DNA from 2 places in the Dickeya chrysanthemi NCPPB 402 genome. Region 1 is predicted to be linked to the other one. Evidence: predicted binding sites of a transcription regulator. Region 1 holds the regulator's gene; the other holds the start of a gene.
What was found. Region 1 encodes CRP, which controls carbon source genes, mostly activating them, when cyclic AMP is high. Its sites were predicted from a motif close to ATGTGANNNNNNTCACAT; they were not measured.

Region 1 (7,947 bases):
ACCATCTGGATCTGGATGCAGTGATCTGGCTGGAGAAATGGCTGAAGAATTACCCCGGTACGCTGGTGCTGATCTCCCACGATCGGGATTTCCTTGATCCCATCGCCAACCGGATCCTGCATATCGAGCAGGAAACGCTGTTCGAGTACACCGGCAACTACACCTCGTTTGAACAGCAACGCGCTACCCGTCTGGCCCAGCAACAGGCCATGTATCAGCATCAGCAGGAGCGGGTCACCCATCTGCAACACTACATCGACCGTTTTCGCGCCAAAGCCAGTAAAGCCAAACAGGCGCAGAGCCGCATCAAGATGCTGGAGCGCATGGAGCTTATCGCCCCGGCGCATGTCGATAACCCGTTCCGCTTTAGTTTTCGTGAGCCACAAGCGTTGCCGAATCCGCTGTTGCGGATGGAAAAAGTCAGCGCCGGCTACGGCGACCGCCTGATTCTGGACTCCATCAAGCTGAATCTGGTGCCCGGTTCACGCATCGGGTTATTGGGTCACAATGGCGCCGGCAAATCGACGCTCATCAAACTGCTGGCGGGCGAACTTCAACCGTTCAACGGCGACATCGGGCTGGCCAAAGGCGTGCGCCTCGGTTACTTCGCCCAGCATCAACTGGAGTTTCTGCGTCCCGACGAATCGCCGTTGCAGCACCTAACCCGGCTGGCGGAACGGGAGACCGAACAACAGTTGCGCGACTATCTCGGCGGTTTCGGCTTCCGGGGCGACAAGGTGACCGAATCCACCGAGCGCTTTTCCGGCGGCGAGAAAGCGCGTCTGGTGCTGGCGCTGATCGTCTGGCAGCGCCCTAACCTGTTGCTGCTTGACGAACCGACCAACCATTTGGATCTCGACATGCGTCAGGCGCTGACCGAAGCGTTGATCGACTTCGAAGGCGCGCTGGTGGTGGTGTCTCACGATCGTCACCTGATCCGATCCACCACCGACGATCTCTATCTGGTGCACGACGGCAAGGTCGAGCCGTTCGACGGCGATCTGGAGGATTATCAGCAATGGTTGCTGGATGCGCAGAAGCAGGATAATGCCGCGGATTCCGCCCCCAAAGAAAACGCCGCCAACAGTGCGCAATCAAGAAAAGATCAAAAGCGGCGCGATGCCGAGCTACGCGCGTTGACTCAGCCGGTGCGCAAACAGATTACCCAACTGGAACAACAGATGGAGAAACTGCAGGCCGCGCTGACGACAGTAGAAGAACGCCTTGCCGACGGCGCGCTCTATGACGTCAGCCGTAAAAATGAACTGACCGACTGTTTGCAAAAACAAAGCGCGACCAAGACGGAGCTGGAAAATGCCGAAATGGCCTGGCTGGATGCGCAGGAACAACTGGAACAGTTGCTGCGCGACGCCGAAGCCCAAGGGTAAGCACCATTCTGATTGAACGGCGGGCGCAATACGGTGGCCCGCTGTTCAGACGCTCTTCACGATGATTAATGCCAGATCATCAGTACGCAGGTCGCCGTCAGTAACCCCATGGCGAGATTGAATATCTTCCAGGCGCGCGGGCTTTGCAACAAACGGCCGATCATCGCGCCGAACCCCAGCCAGATAATCCCGGCCACGAGATTAACGCACACCATCGCCACGCTGATGGCCACCACCGACCCGACATAACCGTCGCCAGACAGGCTGAACCCCGCGACGGCGCCCAGCGACATCAACCAGGCTTTGGGATTGAGAAATTGCAGCAAACCGCCCTGATACAGCGGAATCGGCTTCGGCGGCGCGCTATCCGTGTCGAGTTTTTCATAAGCCGCCGTAGCAATTTTCCACGACAACCACAGCAGATAGGCGCTGCCCAACACCTTCAACGCCAGATGCAGCGAGGGATAAAGCAGGATCAGGCTGCCCAGCCCTAACGCCACCAGCAGCAGCATGATCTGCATCCCGATCATGATGCCCAGCATCAACGACATAGAGCGTAATACGCCAAAGTTGGCGGCGGAGGCGGTTAGTAGCATATTATTGGGGCCCGGCGTAATGGCGGCGACCCACAAGAAACCGAGCATTGAAAGAAACAGGCTGACGTGCTCCATGAAACGGCGGTCCTTATAACTGAAGGGACGTTCAACCTAGCAGCGAGACAGGATGCAGACAAGTATTTCGCCATGCGGCAACAGGTATCGCGGCCTCTTTTCATCGTGGCGCTCTTTTTATGAATCATTCTTCTTATCGTAATACGTGTTTTCAGCCCCTGCCGGACGGGGATTTTATCGATCTCGCTTGGAGTGAAGCGCCGGTGCAGGCGGCACATGGCACCAGCCTGAGTTGTGGCTGGAACAGCGGATCCCCAAGCTGGTTCACCCCTTATCTGGAGCAGAACGCATGATCATTCCCTGGCAAGAACTGGCACCGGAAACACTGCAAAATCTGATTGAATCGTTCGTCCTGCGCGAAGGCACCGACTACGGCGAGCAGGAGCGCACGCTCGACGAAAAAGTCGCGGACGTACGCCAACAATTGGCACACGGCGAGGTCGTGCTGGTATGGTCGGAACTGCATGAAACCGTCAATATCATGCCCCGCCGCCAGCTCAGCAGCGGTGAGCGGTATTAGCCCTGAATCAATCGGTTAAAAACGTAAATTGGCGTGTCACCGCGGTATAAACATGCTAACAATGCTCAGATATCTCTGACCGGGGTTGCCCCTATTTACCGGATTACCGGAGATTGCCCCATTCACCGGAGGTTACACACCATGTCGCACCAGCATCCGATTATCGCGGTCACCGGCTCCAGCGGCGCGGGGACTACCACCACCAGCCTGGCGTTTCGCAAAATTTTCCAGCAACTGAATCTGCGCGCCGCACTGGTGGATGGCGACAGCTATCACCGCTATACCCGGCCGGAAATGGACATGGCGATCCGCAAGGCGCGGGATCTGGGGCGCCACATCAGCTATTTCGGGCCGGAAGCGAACGATTTCAGCCAACTGGAACACACGTTTATTGAATACGGCCGCAGCGGCACCGGCCAGACCCGCAAATACCTGCACACCTACGACGAAGCCATTCCCTACAATCAAGTGCCGGGCACCTTCACGCCCTGGGAACCGATGCCGGAACCGACCGACCTGCTGTTCTACGAAGGGTTGCACGGCGGCGTGGTCACCGACCAGCATGATGTGGCGCAGCATGTCGACCTGCTGGTGGGCGTGGTGCCGATCGTCAACCTGGAGTGGATCCAAAAACTGGTGCGCGATATCAACGAGCGCGGTCACTCCCGCGAGGCGGTGATGGATTCCGTCGTGCGCTCAATGGAAGATTACATCACCTACATCACGCCGCAGTTTTCCCGTACCCACATCAACTTCCAGCGCGTGCCGACGGTAGACACCTCTAATCCGTTCGCCGCCAAAGCCATTCCCTCGATGGACGAAAGTTTCGTGGTGATCCACTTTCAGGGTCTGGACCATATTGATTACCCTTACCTGCTGGCGATGTTGCAAGGCTCATTCATTTCCCACATCAATACGCTGGTGGTGCCGGGCGGCAAAATGGGGCTGGCGATGGAGTTAATCATGATGCCGCTGGTGCAGCGGTTGATCGAAGGCAATAAAATTGATTAATAGCCGACGGTAGCGGCTTTGCAGGATGCGGCGGCAACAGGAGCAAACCGCCGTAGTCAGACGCATTAGTCCAGCGCGATCACTTCATGGCTGTGGGTCACGTTAACCGCTTTTTCCAGCATCAGCGCCACCGAGCAGTACTTTTCCGCCGACAGCGATACCGCGCGCTCCACGGCTTTATCGCTCAACCCTTTGCCGGTCACAATAAAATGCAGGTTAATGGCGGTGAACAGGCGCGGCGCCTCTTCACGGCGTTCCGACGTCAGGCGAACCTCGCAATCCACCACATCGTGACGGCCTTTTTGCAGAATAGACACCACATCGATGGCGCTGCATCCGCCTGCTGCCATCAGCACCATTTCCATCGGGCTGGGCGCTTTGTCGCCGGCGTTGCCGTCCATCAGCAGTTGATGCCCGGACGCGGATTCACCCAGAAACGTCAACCCTTCAACCCATTTCACCCGAGCCTGCATAAATTTGTCCTCAATCAATTATTTTTGAAATTTTGCACCGCTTATGTACAAAAAAGCCTGATAATCAGAGCTTAATCATGCTGAAGCGAGACAACACGAGACACTACACTCAACCTGTGTTACAAACAAAAGCGTAACCGCGTGTGTTGAGTCTTCGTCAGGCCCGCCACCGGCTTACTGGCGTCATCCGATATGCGCTGAATGATTCAGACCAACGCATCCGCAATCTGAATATGACGTGTATAGACAGCCTCAGTATATTCCCTGACGTCATTCCGCCAGAACGGAATTGAATTATAACTATGTTATCACGCCGTACAGGGAACTCTGAGCCCTGTGATTTGCGCAGTGAATTACAAACAGAGGATAACAGCGAATGGTTCTCGGCAAACCGCAAACAGACCCGACTCTCGAATGGTTCCTTTCTCATTGCCACATTCACAAGTACCCATCGAAGAGCACCCTTATTCATCAGGGTGAAAAAGCAGAGACGCTTTACTACATCGTGAAAGGCTCGGTTGCCGTGCTAATCAAGGATGAAGAAGGCAAGGAAATGATTCTGTCTTATCTGAATCAGGGCGATTTTATTGGCGAACTTGGCTTATTTGAAGATGGGCAGGAACGCAGTGCGTGGGTGCGGGCGAAAACCGCCTGTGAAGTCGCTGAGATTTCCTATAAGAAATTCCGCCAGCTAATTCAAGTCAACCCGGATATTCTGATGCGGTTGTCATCGCAGATGGCGCGTCGCCTGCAAGTTACATCGCAGAAAGTCGGTAATCTGGCGTTCCTCGACGTAACCGGTCGTATCGCGCAGACCTTGCTGAACCTGGCTAAACAGCCGGATGCCATGACGCACCCGGACGGTATGCAAATCAAGATCACTCGTCAGGAAATCGGCCAGATCGTCGGCTGTTCCCGCGAAACCGTCGGCCGTATCCTGAAGATGCTGGAAGATCAAAACCTGATCTCCGCCCACGGTAAAACCATCGTGGTGTACGGTACGCGCTGATCCCCATCCCTCATCCGACAGGGCGGCCATCTGGCCGCCCTCCTTGTTTCAGACCGTTGTACCATCCTAACGCACCTGTCTGGCATCCACGTTCGCGTCTTACCAGTACTTGTTGATCTCGGTACGCAACGCCTCTGCGGTGGCTTTGCCGCTCTCAGACGCGAGGGCGCGACCGGCGATAAACGCCTTGGCGCTGATGCCGTCAAACAGGTGGATATCCTCCGGCACGATGCCGCCGGTAATCGACAGCTCAAGCCCCAGCTCAGACAGCGCACGCATTCTGCCAAGATCGGCGGAAGTCCAATTGACGCCGGCCAGCTCCGCATCGCGGGAACGGTGGTAAATGGCCTGGGTAATCCCCATCGCAACCCACTGTCTGGCGTCATCCAGATTCCAGTTGCCGTACAGTTCAATCTGGATCTCCCCGCCGAATTCATCAGCCACTTTCTTACAGGCGGCGATAGTGGCCACGTGCGCGGCGGCGGACACCGTGATCCAGTTAGCACCGGCGGAAAACGCCATGCGCGCCAAAATTGCGCCGCCGTCGGTGGTTTTCATGTCGCAAACGATAATGTGGTTCGGATGACGCTCACGCAGGGTACGCACCGCCGCCATCCCTTCGGCAAAAGCCAGAATCGTCCCGACTTCGATAATATCGACAAAGCCGCCGACACGTTCGGCAATCTCTACAGCGGTACTCAAATCCGTCGAATCAAGGGCAATTTGCAGCATAGGTTTGGTCATAATGCGATTTCCTTTCCAATCGTGAAAATATCGGGATCTCTGACTTGAGGGCGAGCGCAGCCCGTGGCCGATTGCCACTGTTTATTTCAAGCCGTTATTGCAATGACATCATGTTACGTGTGCGGGCTATTCAGCGCTGGCCGTAATAGGCATTGGCACCGTGTTTCCTGAAATAGTGTTTATCAGAAAGCGCCTGATCAATATGAATGTCCGCATTAAGCAGCCGGGTCGAAAACGCCATGGCGGCGACTTCTTCAAGCACCAGTGCATTATGCACCGCATCCAGCGCATTTTTCCCCCAACAGAACGGCGCATGGCCGGTAATCACCGCGCCGGGCACCGCCAGCGGGTCAAGACCGCGGCGCTGAAATTCTTCCACGATCACCAGGCCGGTATTTTTTTCATAATCATCGGCTATCTCGCCCTCGCTCAACGGGCGGGTACAGGGAATATCACCGTAGAAATAATCGGCATGGGTGGTGCCGAGCGCCGGAATATCCCGACCGGCCTGTGCCCAGATGGTGCCGTGGCGCGAATGGGTGTGCACAATACCGCCGATATTGCCGAACGCGCTGTAAAGTGCCAGATGGGTGGCAGTATCGCTGGAGGGATTAAGGTGCCCTTCCACCACTCGCCCATTCATATCCACCACCACGATATCGTCGATGGTCATCTGCTCGTAGGAAACCCCCGAGGGTTTGATGGCGATAACCCCCAGCTCGCGGTCAATCTGCGACACATTGCCCCAGGTCAGCGTCACTAAACCGTGACGCGGCAGCAGCAGGTTGGCGTCCAGTACGATAGCTTTCAGTTGCTGATACATCGTTGTTTCTCCTGCGCCCCTTACAGAGCGCCTTGTTACCGCTTATGCCGTTTGGGCCAGCGCCTTATCGATGACGCTGAACACCTCTTCCCGGCTGGTGCAAGCCCGCAGCTTGTCGAGGTTGATTCCGCTGTCGCTGTGCTCGTCTTCAAGTACCTGAGTCACTTCCATCAGCCCTTCCATATGCTCATCGGAGGTACTGCCCGCCAGCGTGATCAGCACATCCACCGGCTCGTCTTCTCCCTCGAATTTAACCGGTGCGGTGAGCGTCACCAGCGCAAACGCCGTACGGTTGACGCCGTTTTCCGGCCGCGCATGGGGCATGGCGAATTGCGGAGCGATCACGATATAAGGCCCCATTTTCTCGATACTGCTGATAATCGCTTCGTGATAGCGGGGCTCGACGGCGCCGGACGCAATCAGCATATCGGTGCCAAGCTTGATGGCCTCGCGCCAGTCCGCCGCACTGGCGTGAAGCAGCACGGAGTCATTGTCGATTAACGATTGTTTGAATTTCATATGCGTCTCCTTGCCTGTCCCCTCGCAGAGGGGAAGGCGTGATTGGTTAACCGGCAAAATTTTTCTTGATAAGCCCCAGCAACTCGTCGCCAAACGACTGCGGATTAAGCATGTTTTGTACTCCCAATACGAACTTACCTTCACCGGGGTGCATTTCTCCGGCCAGATGTTTGGACGAGACGATGATGTCGGTGGTCGAGAGTTTGGATTTGTAATCTGCCACGGCGCAGGAGTCCATGATGTGCGGTACTCCCCGTTGTTCGAGAAACTTGCCGATCTTCATTTTCATCATCATGGAAGAGCCCTGCCCGTTGCCGCACACGGCCAGAATGCGCACGGCGCGTCCGTCGGCCGGCATGGCCGGTTGTGATTCGACCGGCTCGGCATCAGCAGCGGCGGCGGCGGCAGGTTGTGCGCGGTCTTCTTCCTGACGCAGGGTGCGTGACGCGAAGTACATATAAACGCCGGCGCCGGCCAGCAACACAAAGAAGAACAGGGATGAGAACGACAGCCCCTGCATAATGGCCGGGAACACCAACGCCCAGTCCGCCATACCCATCCAGCCGTTAAAACTGGTGCCGTTATGGGTAAACAACTGAATCGCCCAGGCGGAACCCAATACTTCAATGATCCCCATAACGAAACAGATCTTCATTACCGCCCGCCAGCCGCCGAAGTGGTTGGCAAATACCCCGATGGTGGCGTTAGAGAAGAACATCGGAATAAAGCCGGGGATGATCATGATGGATGCGTTAAACAACAGCAGGCCGATCACCGCCAGGAACTGTC
Region 2 (7,947 bases), 1.3 Mb from region 1:
AATGGGGATAGGTGAAAGTAACGCGTTATCGTAAGATGAACCAGTCTGAGAACTGACCTGAGAAGGGATGACCATGAAAACAACGAATGCTCAGCGCAAAACTAATATCATTAAAAATATTGAATATCTGATGCGTACCCGAGGTGAAACCAAAGCCTCATTTTCCAATCGTACCGGGGTAACGCGTACCACTATCTACAAAATTCTTGAAGGTAGGGTAAATAAAGTTCAGCAATCCACCATCAATCGCATTTCCGATTTCTTCGGCGTTTCCTGTGAAGAAATCGAAGATTACGATCTGGAAAAGGTTGAACGCCTGAACAATACCGTCTCGTTCGACGGCAATAAAAATCCAGCGGCAATCCCGATTATCCCGCAGTCGCAACTGCTGTCGGTACGGCAGCACAAGATTGGGCAGTTAGCCGTGCAATGCCCATTGACCTGGTTCTTTGGAGAAGAAGCCAACATGGTGGCGGTGAAGGTGGAATCGCAAATCGGCGATGCCTTCTACCCCGGCGCGTTGCTGCTTATCCGTCGGCCGCCGGCACTGATGCCGAATACGCCGATGCTCTACCACTCTCCTGCCTCGGGATTTTTCGTCGACATCCCCGATGCGCCGGACGCAGCGGATAAAAAACGCCCGGAGGACGTCGTCCTGTTGGGATATATCATAGAGGAAAGGATATAAATGGATGCAAACAAGAAATTCAAGCTGCTGGGGTTCAACCACAGCGGCGAGTTATCAGCCAATATCATGGTGTTGTCGACCGGCAAAATGATCCACATGGATCTCAAGGAACTGGTCGATAGCGAAATCTCTGATGACCTGAGCCGGCACGAACTCAATGCATTGTACAAAAAACTCTACGCCGGCAAAGACATCACTACCGCTTACGACATCAGCGACAGGAACGAACGCTCCTGGCTGGCCTACCTGATGATTACCGCCGCACTCTGCGTTATTTATATTTTTTCCACCGTCAGCGGCGTAAAGCCGATATTTATTCCGGCACTGAATCTGGTCGTGCCGCCTGCCGTTTTTGTCTACCCGTTGACCTTTATTTTGGTGGATATCCTCAATGAATTTTATGGGCTACGGCTGGCGCGCCGTACCATCCTCATCGCGTTTTTCTTCCATCTGGCGTTTGTGCTCGGGCTGTGGGTTACCAGCCTGATCCCCGGCCTGCCGGAATGGGAATACAGCAACACTTACAGCGGCATCGTGGAAAGCATGATGGCAGTGCTGGTGGCTTCATCGCTGGCTTACCTGATTTCCGAAAACATCAACGCCTGGGTACTGCATAAGATCAAGATCATGACCAAGTCCCGCTACTTGTTCATCCGCGTGATCACCAGTACAGTCACCGCTTCCGCCGTCGACAGTGTGATTTTCTGCACCATCGCGTTTTATAATGTGCTGAGCTTTGACGTGATCCGCACGATGATCCTGTCGCAATTTCTGATCAAAGTCGTGTATGCGGTGTTGGGCGTCGGCCCGATTTACGGAACCCGCAGACTGTTCAGAAAATACATTCATGCCGTACCAGCAAGGAACTGAGCGATATGCATATTACAGAAAACGATAGCATTACCCATCTGGGGGTGCGCTCCAGCTACCCGGACAAATACGATCCGACGCTGCTGGAAGCGCTGCCGCGCGCCCGTGGCCGCGATCTGATCGGCCTGACCGGCTCAACCCTGCCGTTTGACGGCTACGATCTGTGGACGGCCTTCGAATTGTCGTGGCTTAACCGCAAAGGAAAACCACTGGTGGGGATCGCCGAATTCATCATCCCGGCCAGCTCGGAAAACCTGATCGAATCCAAATCGTTCAAACTGTACCTTAACAGCTTCAACCAGACCCGTTTTCAGGATATCGGCGAAGTACACGCCACGCTTATCAAGGATTTGTCCGCCGCCGCCAACGGTGACGTCAAGGTCACGTTGTACCCGGGGTTGACCGGTTACCCGTCGCAGATCGATACCCTGCCCGGCATCAACATCGACGAGCTGGACATCGAAGTGAACGATTACGGCTTCAATCCCGATTATTTGCAGCACGCCGTGCGCGATAATGCGCCGCTTGTCACCGAAACGCTGTGTTCCAACCTGCTGAAATCCAACTGTCTGGTGACTTACCAGCCGGACTGGGGCAGCGTGGTCATCAAATACGAAGGCCGGCAGATCGACCGGGAAGCCTTACTGCGTTACCTGATCTCGTTCCGCCAGCACAATGAGTTCCACGAGCAGTGCGTCGAGCGCATCTTCAATGACCTCAAACATTACTGCCAGCCGGAAAAATTGACCGTGTTCGCCCGTTATACCCGTCGCGGCGGTCTGGACATCAACCCGTTCCGCAGCGACTTCGAAACCGAAGCCGCTACCGGCCGTCTGGTTCGTCAGTAAGACCTGGCGCCTCTCCGTCGTCGGGGAGGCACCGCCCCTCACCTTGCGGTAAATACTGTTTCAGCCAGGCGATCAACGCCGAAATACGCGCCGGCACATGCCGACGCTGCTGGTAAACCGCGTAAATATCCGCTTCCGGCATGGTGTAATCCGGCAACAGCGCCACCAGATCACCGCCAGCCAGGGGCGCACATCCCACAGACACGGCAAGTTTTTGCGCAGGTTGAAGTGACATTAAGCGGCTGATTCGTCTCGTTTGCGTTCAGCTACCAGCACTACCCCTTTTCGCGATTCATTCGGCGCAAGACTCCAGATGTCGCTCTCTGGGATACTTCGGCCATCGTATCGGATCCGTTCACCGTCATACGGCCAGAAAGTACGCCGTTCTGAGTCGAATACAAACACATCAATACCCATCTCTTTACGTGCCATACGCGCCCACAGTGCCTTCCCGCCAGGGAATTGAAGGTTATCACTCACCAGCACAATACCGTCATGAATGAGTGCCTTATACATGGCGCTGGCGACATTGGCGTTTCGTTCGCGTTTGGTGACAATCACACCTTCAACCTGCACAGAATGTGCATTCATCGGTTGCAGATTCTCGTAATAACCGATGACAGCCAGAATAGTTTCGGTTTCGTCGTCGCTATTACGGGATTTCAGGTCAATCTTTGCTACTACAACATGCCGTAAATCACCAGCAACGTCATCGGGTTCACCATAGATGGCAACCGCATGGTGTTGATCATTGTGAATATAAATATCAACAGCACGACCGTTTACACTCGTTTCGCCAATTTTCCGGTATTCCCGCGCCATAGTGGCAGGGCTATATGACATTGGAAGAATCGCCATATCAAAACTCCCGCTATCGTTGAGGACTGGTGACATTGTAAGCATAGCCTGTTGTACTTTGTTGGAATTGATAATATCAAACATCATGCGTACCTATCAGCCATTTAAGCGATAGTATTTAGGCGATAATACCGGTTTGCCGTCACTGACTCTGTACGTGTTAACTCTTACTCCGGCCCTAACACAATACCCCAGGATTATGCCCACGAAACGAGTCGTTCATAACCGACGAAAACAAGAAGGCCGCTGTTATAGCGGCCTTCTTGTTTAATACTGGTTTGCTCTGGGCAATTAATGCATGGCACCCGGCGGGATGTCTTTGTAAGCATTAACATAAGCGACCAGAAGTTTTTTCAGTAATTTACGCACGTCGATCACCTTGACTCATGAATGATTTGTGAACTTTCTGGTAAAAGATTGTACGTTTTGTTGAATCCTGATGCAATACTTTTGTGACTCAAATCACAAAAAAGAGGGTTTGAGGTTCACCAGTTTTACGCCGCAACATGCTATGTGGCTGACACATAGTGTTTTTCCCCATAAGCCAGAATCAGGAATACTGCCCTCATAAAGCAAATAACCCGCGCAGTGGCGGGTTATTTGCTCTGTAGCCAGCAGCTTCGCGGGCGTCAGGCTTACAGTATGGTGAAATTCTTCTTTTAGCAAATTGATTATACGACATGTTGAATATTCTATCAAACCGACGTTTGATTAGCCTAGTTTACTGTCTATACCCAAAATAATTCGAGTTGCAGGAAGGCGGCAAGAGAGAGAATCCCGATGAGCTTACTCAGGTAAGTGATTCGGGTGAACGAACGCAGCCAACGCACCTGCAACTTGAAGTACGACGGGTATATAATGCTCCTCAGCTAAACCGTGAAACCGCTCCTGAGCGTAGCCAGATCAAGCTCTTCAAACCGAATTTGGATATAAACAGAATACCTGAACCATCGGCAAGCAGGTGGTAAAAGTATAGCCCTCTCCCGGATTCGCACCCGGAAGCCTGGGCGGCAGCGTGGTGAAATTATTCTTTTAGCAAAGTGAATAGCGTAACCGGAAGGGCGGAATAGAGGTATGGGGACCGCTTAGTAACCTACGCGCCACAGAGATGGAGGTGCGGGGGATGATGAAGCTTATTATTGCGATTCTGAACTTGATTGCTGAAATATTGCAATTGATCAACTGGTTCCTTTAATAGGGCTGGAACCTGCGAAGGCGCAAGCTTGAACAGGTAAAACTGCAAAGTTTATAGCCGTCCTTCAGGGCGGCTTTTTTTGTTAAATTCCTATAAATCCAAAATCAAGCCGCGTAATCAGTACGCCTGCCCCAAAAGCCGATCCATTGTCGGCAATGCATGATACTTTGATCTATAAAATTATTTCCCGGCTAAGACAAAAGCGGCCATACTAGGCGGTGCCGCGCAATTCAGCGCGACACTGGCGCGGGGCGCCCCGGCCTTTCACTGACGACGTAAAACCTGCCCTATGGAAACCTGGAAACTCAACCTTTTCTCCGCCTGGCTGGGATGCTTTTTTACCGGCATGGCCATGAGTCAGATACTGCCGTTTCTGCCGCTCTATATCGAACATCTGGGGGTCAGCGATCATACCGCCCTCAATCTGTGGTCGGGTCTGGTGTTCAGTTCCTCGTTTCTGGTTTCCGCGATTGTCGCGCCGTTGTGGGGCAGTCTGGCCGACCGCAAGGGGCGCAAGCTGATGTTGCTGCGCGCCGCGCTCGGCATGTCTATCGTCATGGCGCTGCAAGGCCTGGCCACCAACGTCTGGCAACTGTTTATTCTGCGCACGCTGATGGGGCTCACTTCCGGCTACATTCCCAATGCCATGGCGCTGATTGCCTCGCAGGTGCCGCGCAGCCGCAGCGGTTGGGCGCTCGGCACACTCTCTACCGGGCAGGTCGCCGGCGTGTTGATTGGCCCGCTGCTTGGCGGTTTCATGGCCGATACCATCGGCCTGCGCATGGTATTTTTCATCACCTCCGCCCTGCTGTTTATCTGCTTTCTGATTACGTTGTTCGCCATTCGTGAAAACGCGATTAGCGTCGGCAAAAAAGCACAGCTCAGCGGCCGGGCGGTGTTCGCCTCACTGCCTTATCCGTTGCTGATTATCAGCCTGTGTTTCACCACCATGATGATTCAGATGGCGAACGGCTCCATCAGCCCAATCCTGACGCTGTTTATCCGCGACCTCTCGCCCAATATTGATAACATCGCCTTCGTCAGCGGCGTTATCGCCGCCGTGCCGGGGGTATCCGCGCTTTTATCCGCATCGCACCTTGGCCGGCTGGGTGATCGCATCGGCTCCCAGCGGATACTGATCGTGGCGTTATTCGCGTGTGCGTTGCTGTTCTTCCTGATGTCGGCGGTACAAAGCTCAGTCCAGCTCGGGATTTTACGCTTTGCGCTGGGGTTCGCCGATGGTGCATTGATGCCGGCGGTACAGGCTCTGCTGGTGAAATACAGCAGCCAGCAAGTCACCGGACGCATTTTCGGTTATAACCAATCCTGTATGTATCTGGGTAACGTGGTCGGGCCGCTGCTCGGCTCCACCGTTTCCGCCACGTTGGGTTACCGTTGGGTATTTCTGGTTACTGCGTTGCTGGTGCTGATTAACGGCATTCAGTTGATGGTGAGTTTCGCCCGTCAGCCCAAGAAAGCCTGACGGGATCAGGGAAGCCCGATAACGGCTTCCCGTTGTCGTCACCCCATCTCGGATTGTTCATCCTGCTTTCATGTTTCTGTCATCCTCGTCGCCAAAGATAGCGCCGGTGCAAACGTATGCACTCCTGACAAAAGGCGCTCACTATGTTTGGCAAGAATATGTTTGGCAAAAACGAGTCTGAACAAAAAACATCTGGCAACACCACTCACTCACACAGTAAGACTTCCCTTTCCCGTCTGTTGCTCGCCGTGGGTCTGGCGTGCAGCATGGCATCGCAGGCCGCTGATTTGATCATCGCCGGGCGCGACGACGTTTACGGCAAAGCGCTCGACAGCACACTGGCTCGCTTTCAGCAGCAGCACCCCGGCAAGCAGATCGAACTGCTGAAACTGCCCTACGCCAATCTGTATGAAAAGCTGGTGATTTCCCTGCGGGAAAACGCCTCGGCCTACGACCTGATGTTGATGGACGACAGCTGGAGCCCGGAATTCGCCGGTAACGGCTGGCTACAACCGTTGCCAGACAACCTGCAAAGCAGTGACTTCATTCCGGCGGTACTGAACGTCTCGCGCGTGCCGGAGAACAGCGGCCCGGCGTACAGCCTGCCGGTGGTCGGTAACGTGGCGATGTTTGCTTATCGCCAGGATCTGTTCGATAAACACCAGCTCAAGGCGCCCGCCAGTTGGGACGCGGTGCTGAACGATGCCAACACCCTGCAACAGCAGGAGCCGGGCGTCTCCGGTGTAGTGTTCCGCGGCATGAAAGGCAACCCGATCGTTTCCGGCTTTATGCCGATGTTATGGGCCTACGGCGGCAATGTTGTCACCAACGGCAAAGCGTCGCTGGATTCCCCGCAAGCGCTACAGGCGCTCAATACCCTGAAAGCGCTGAAAGCCTTCGCCCCTACCGGGGTTGAAGTGTACAACGCCGCCGATGTGCGCCAGGCGATGGAACAGGGCAAAGCGGCGATGGCAATCGAAGTCTGGCCGGCCTGGGCCGCAACGCTGGACGACGCCGCCAAATCCAAAGTGGTCGGCAACATGACGCTGCAACCGGCACCGGGACAGAACGCCGGCCCGTCGCCGATGCTGGGCATCTGGCAGATGGCGATCGCCAAAAACAGCCGGCACAACGAACTGGCGCAACAATTCCTGAGCTACCTCACCAGCGCGGAAAACCAGAAAGCGCTGGCGCTGGAACTGGGGTTACCGCCGACTCGCCGCAGCGTCTATCAGGATGCGCAGGTGGTGCAGAAATACCGCTGGTATCCGGCGCAACTGGCGGCGCTGGAAGCAGGCAAGGCGCGCCCGCGTATCCGCAACTGGCAGGAAGTGGAAAGCCTCCTCGGCGACTACCTGCAACTGGCGCTGATGGATCAAATGCCGGCGCAAGTCGCGTTGCAGCAGGCCAATCAGAAGATCGCGCAAGTACTGAAGTAACCCGCACTGAAATCACTGTTGTCGGGCGGGCTACGGCCTGCCCATGCAAGGACATCCCATGCATTTTGATTCCCGCTGGCAACGCTGGCTGCTGCTGATGCCCGCCGCCACGCTGCTGCTACTGCTGACGCTCTATCCCATCGGCCAGATGCTGCTCTACTCGTTCAGCAAGGTGGATTACGCCGCCGCCAGCCGCAGTTGGGTCGGGCTGGAAAACTACCGCCAGTTGTTCGCCGACTGGTTTTTCACCACCAGCCTGAAAAACACCCTGCTGTTCTCGTTCGGCAGTTCGCTGTTGCAAGTGCTGCTGGGGCTGGCGCTGGCGTTATTGCTGTACCGCCATTTTCCCGGTCGCCAGTGGGTGCTGAGCCTGCTGATTTACCCGATGATGATCTCCACGCTGGTGTGCTCGGCTATCTGGCGCCTGTGGTTTCATTACGATGTCGGCCTGCTGAATAATTGCCTGAGCGCGCTGGGGTTGATGCCGCAACCGTGGTTGTCCAGCCCGCATCTGGCGCTGTGGTCGCTGATGCTGGTGGATATCTGGCAATGGACGCCGATGGCTT

Region 2: a site for CRP is predicted at 3,715-3,732, ahead of azuC (stress response protein AzuC). Genes of this name have one in related genera too.

The regions. Positions count from the first base shown of each region.
Region 1 covers NZ_CM001974.1:348,622-356,568, reverse strand. Annotated here, with positions in the region: gene DCH402_RS01670 (ABC transporter ATP-binding protein) at 1-1,388, shown strand, start outside; gene DCH402_RS01665 (LysE family translocator) at 1,454-2,059, opposite strand; gene DCH402_RS22710 (hypothetical protein) at 2,179-2,352, shown strand; gene DCH402_RS01660 (YheU family protein) at 2,349-2,579, shown strand; gene DCH402_RS01655 (phosphoribulokinase) at 2,721-3,590, shown strand; gene DCH402_RS01650 (OsmC family protein) at 3,656-4,063, opposite strand; gene crp (cAMP-activated global transcriptional regulator CRP) at 4,440-5,072, shown strand; gene DCH402_RS01640 (3-keto-L-gulonate-6-phosphate decarboxylase UlaD) at 5,172-5,816, opposite strand; gene DCH402_RS01635 (L-ribulose-5-phosphate 4-epimerase) at 5,947-6,639, opposite strand; gene DCH402_RS01630 (PTS sugar transporter subunit IIA) at 6,682-7,158, opposite strand; gene DCH402_RS01625 (PTS ascorbate-specific subunit IIBC) at 7,205-7,947, opposite strand, start outside.
Region 2 covers NZ_CM001974.1:3,670,659-3,678,605, forward strand. Annotated here, with positions in the region: gene DCH402_RS16135 (helix-turn-helix domain-containing protein) at 74-688, shown strand; gene DCH402_RS16140 (queuosine precursor transporter) at 689-1,558, shown strand; gene queF (NADPH-dependent 7-cyano-7-deazaguanine reductase QueF) at 1,564-2,406, shown strand; gene DCH402_RS16150 (type 2 periplasmic-binding domain-containing protein) at 2,381-2,641, opposite strand; gene DCH402_RS16155 (hypothetical protein) at 2,641-3,351, opposite strand; gene azuC (stress response protein AzuC) at 3,556-3,642, opposite strand; gene DCH402_RS16160 (multidrug efflux MFS transporter) at 4,749-5,942, shown strand; gene DCH402_RS16165 (ABC transporter substrate-binding protein) at 6,086-7,381, shown strand; gene DCH402_RS16170 (carbohydrate ABC transporter permease) at 7,440-7,947, shown strand, end outside.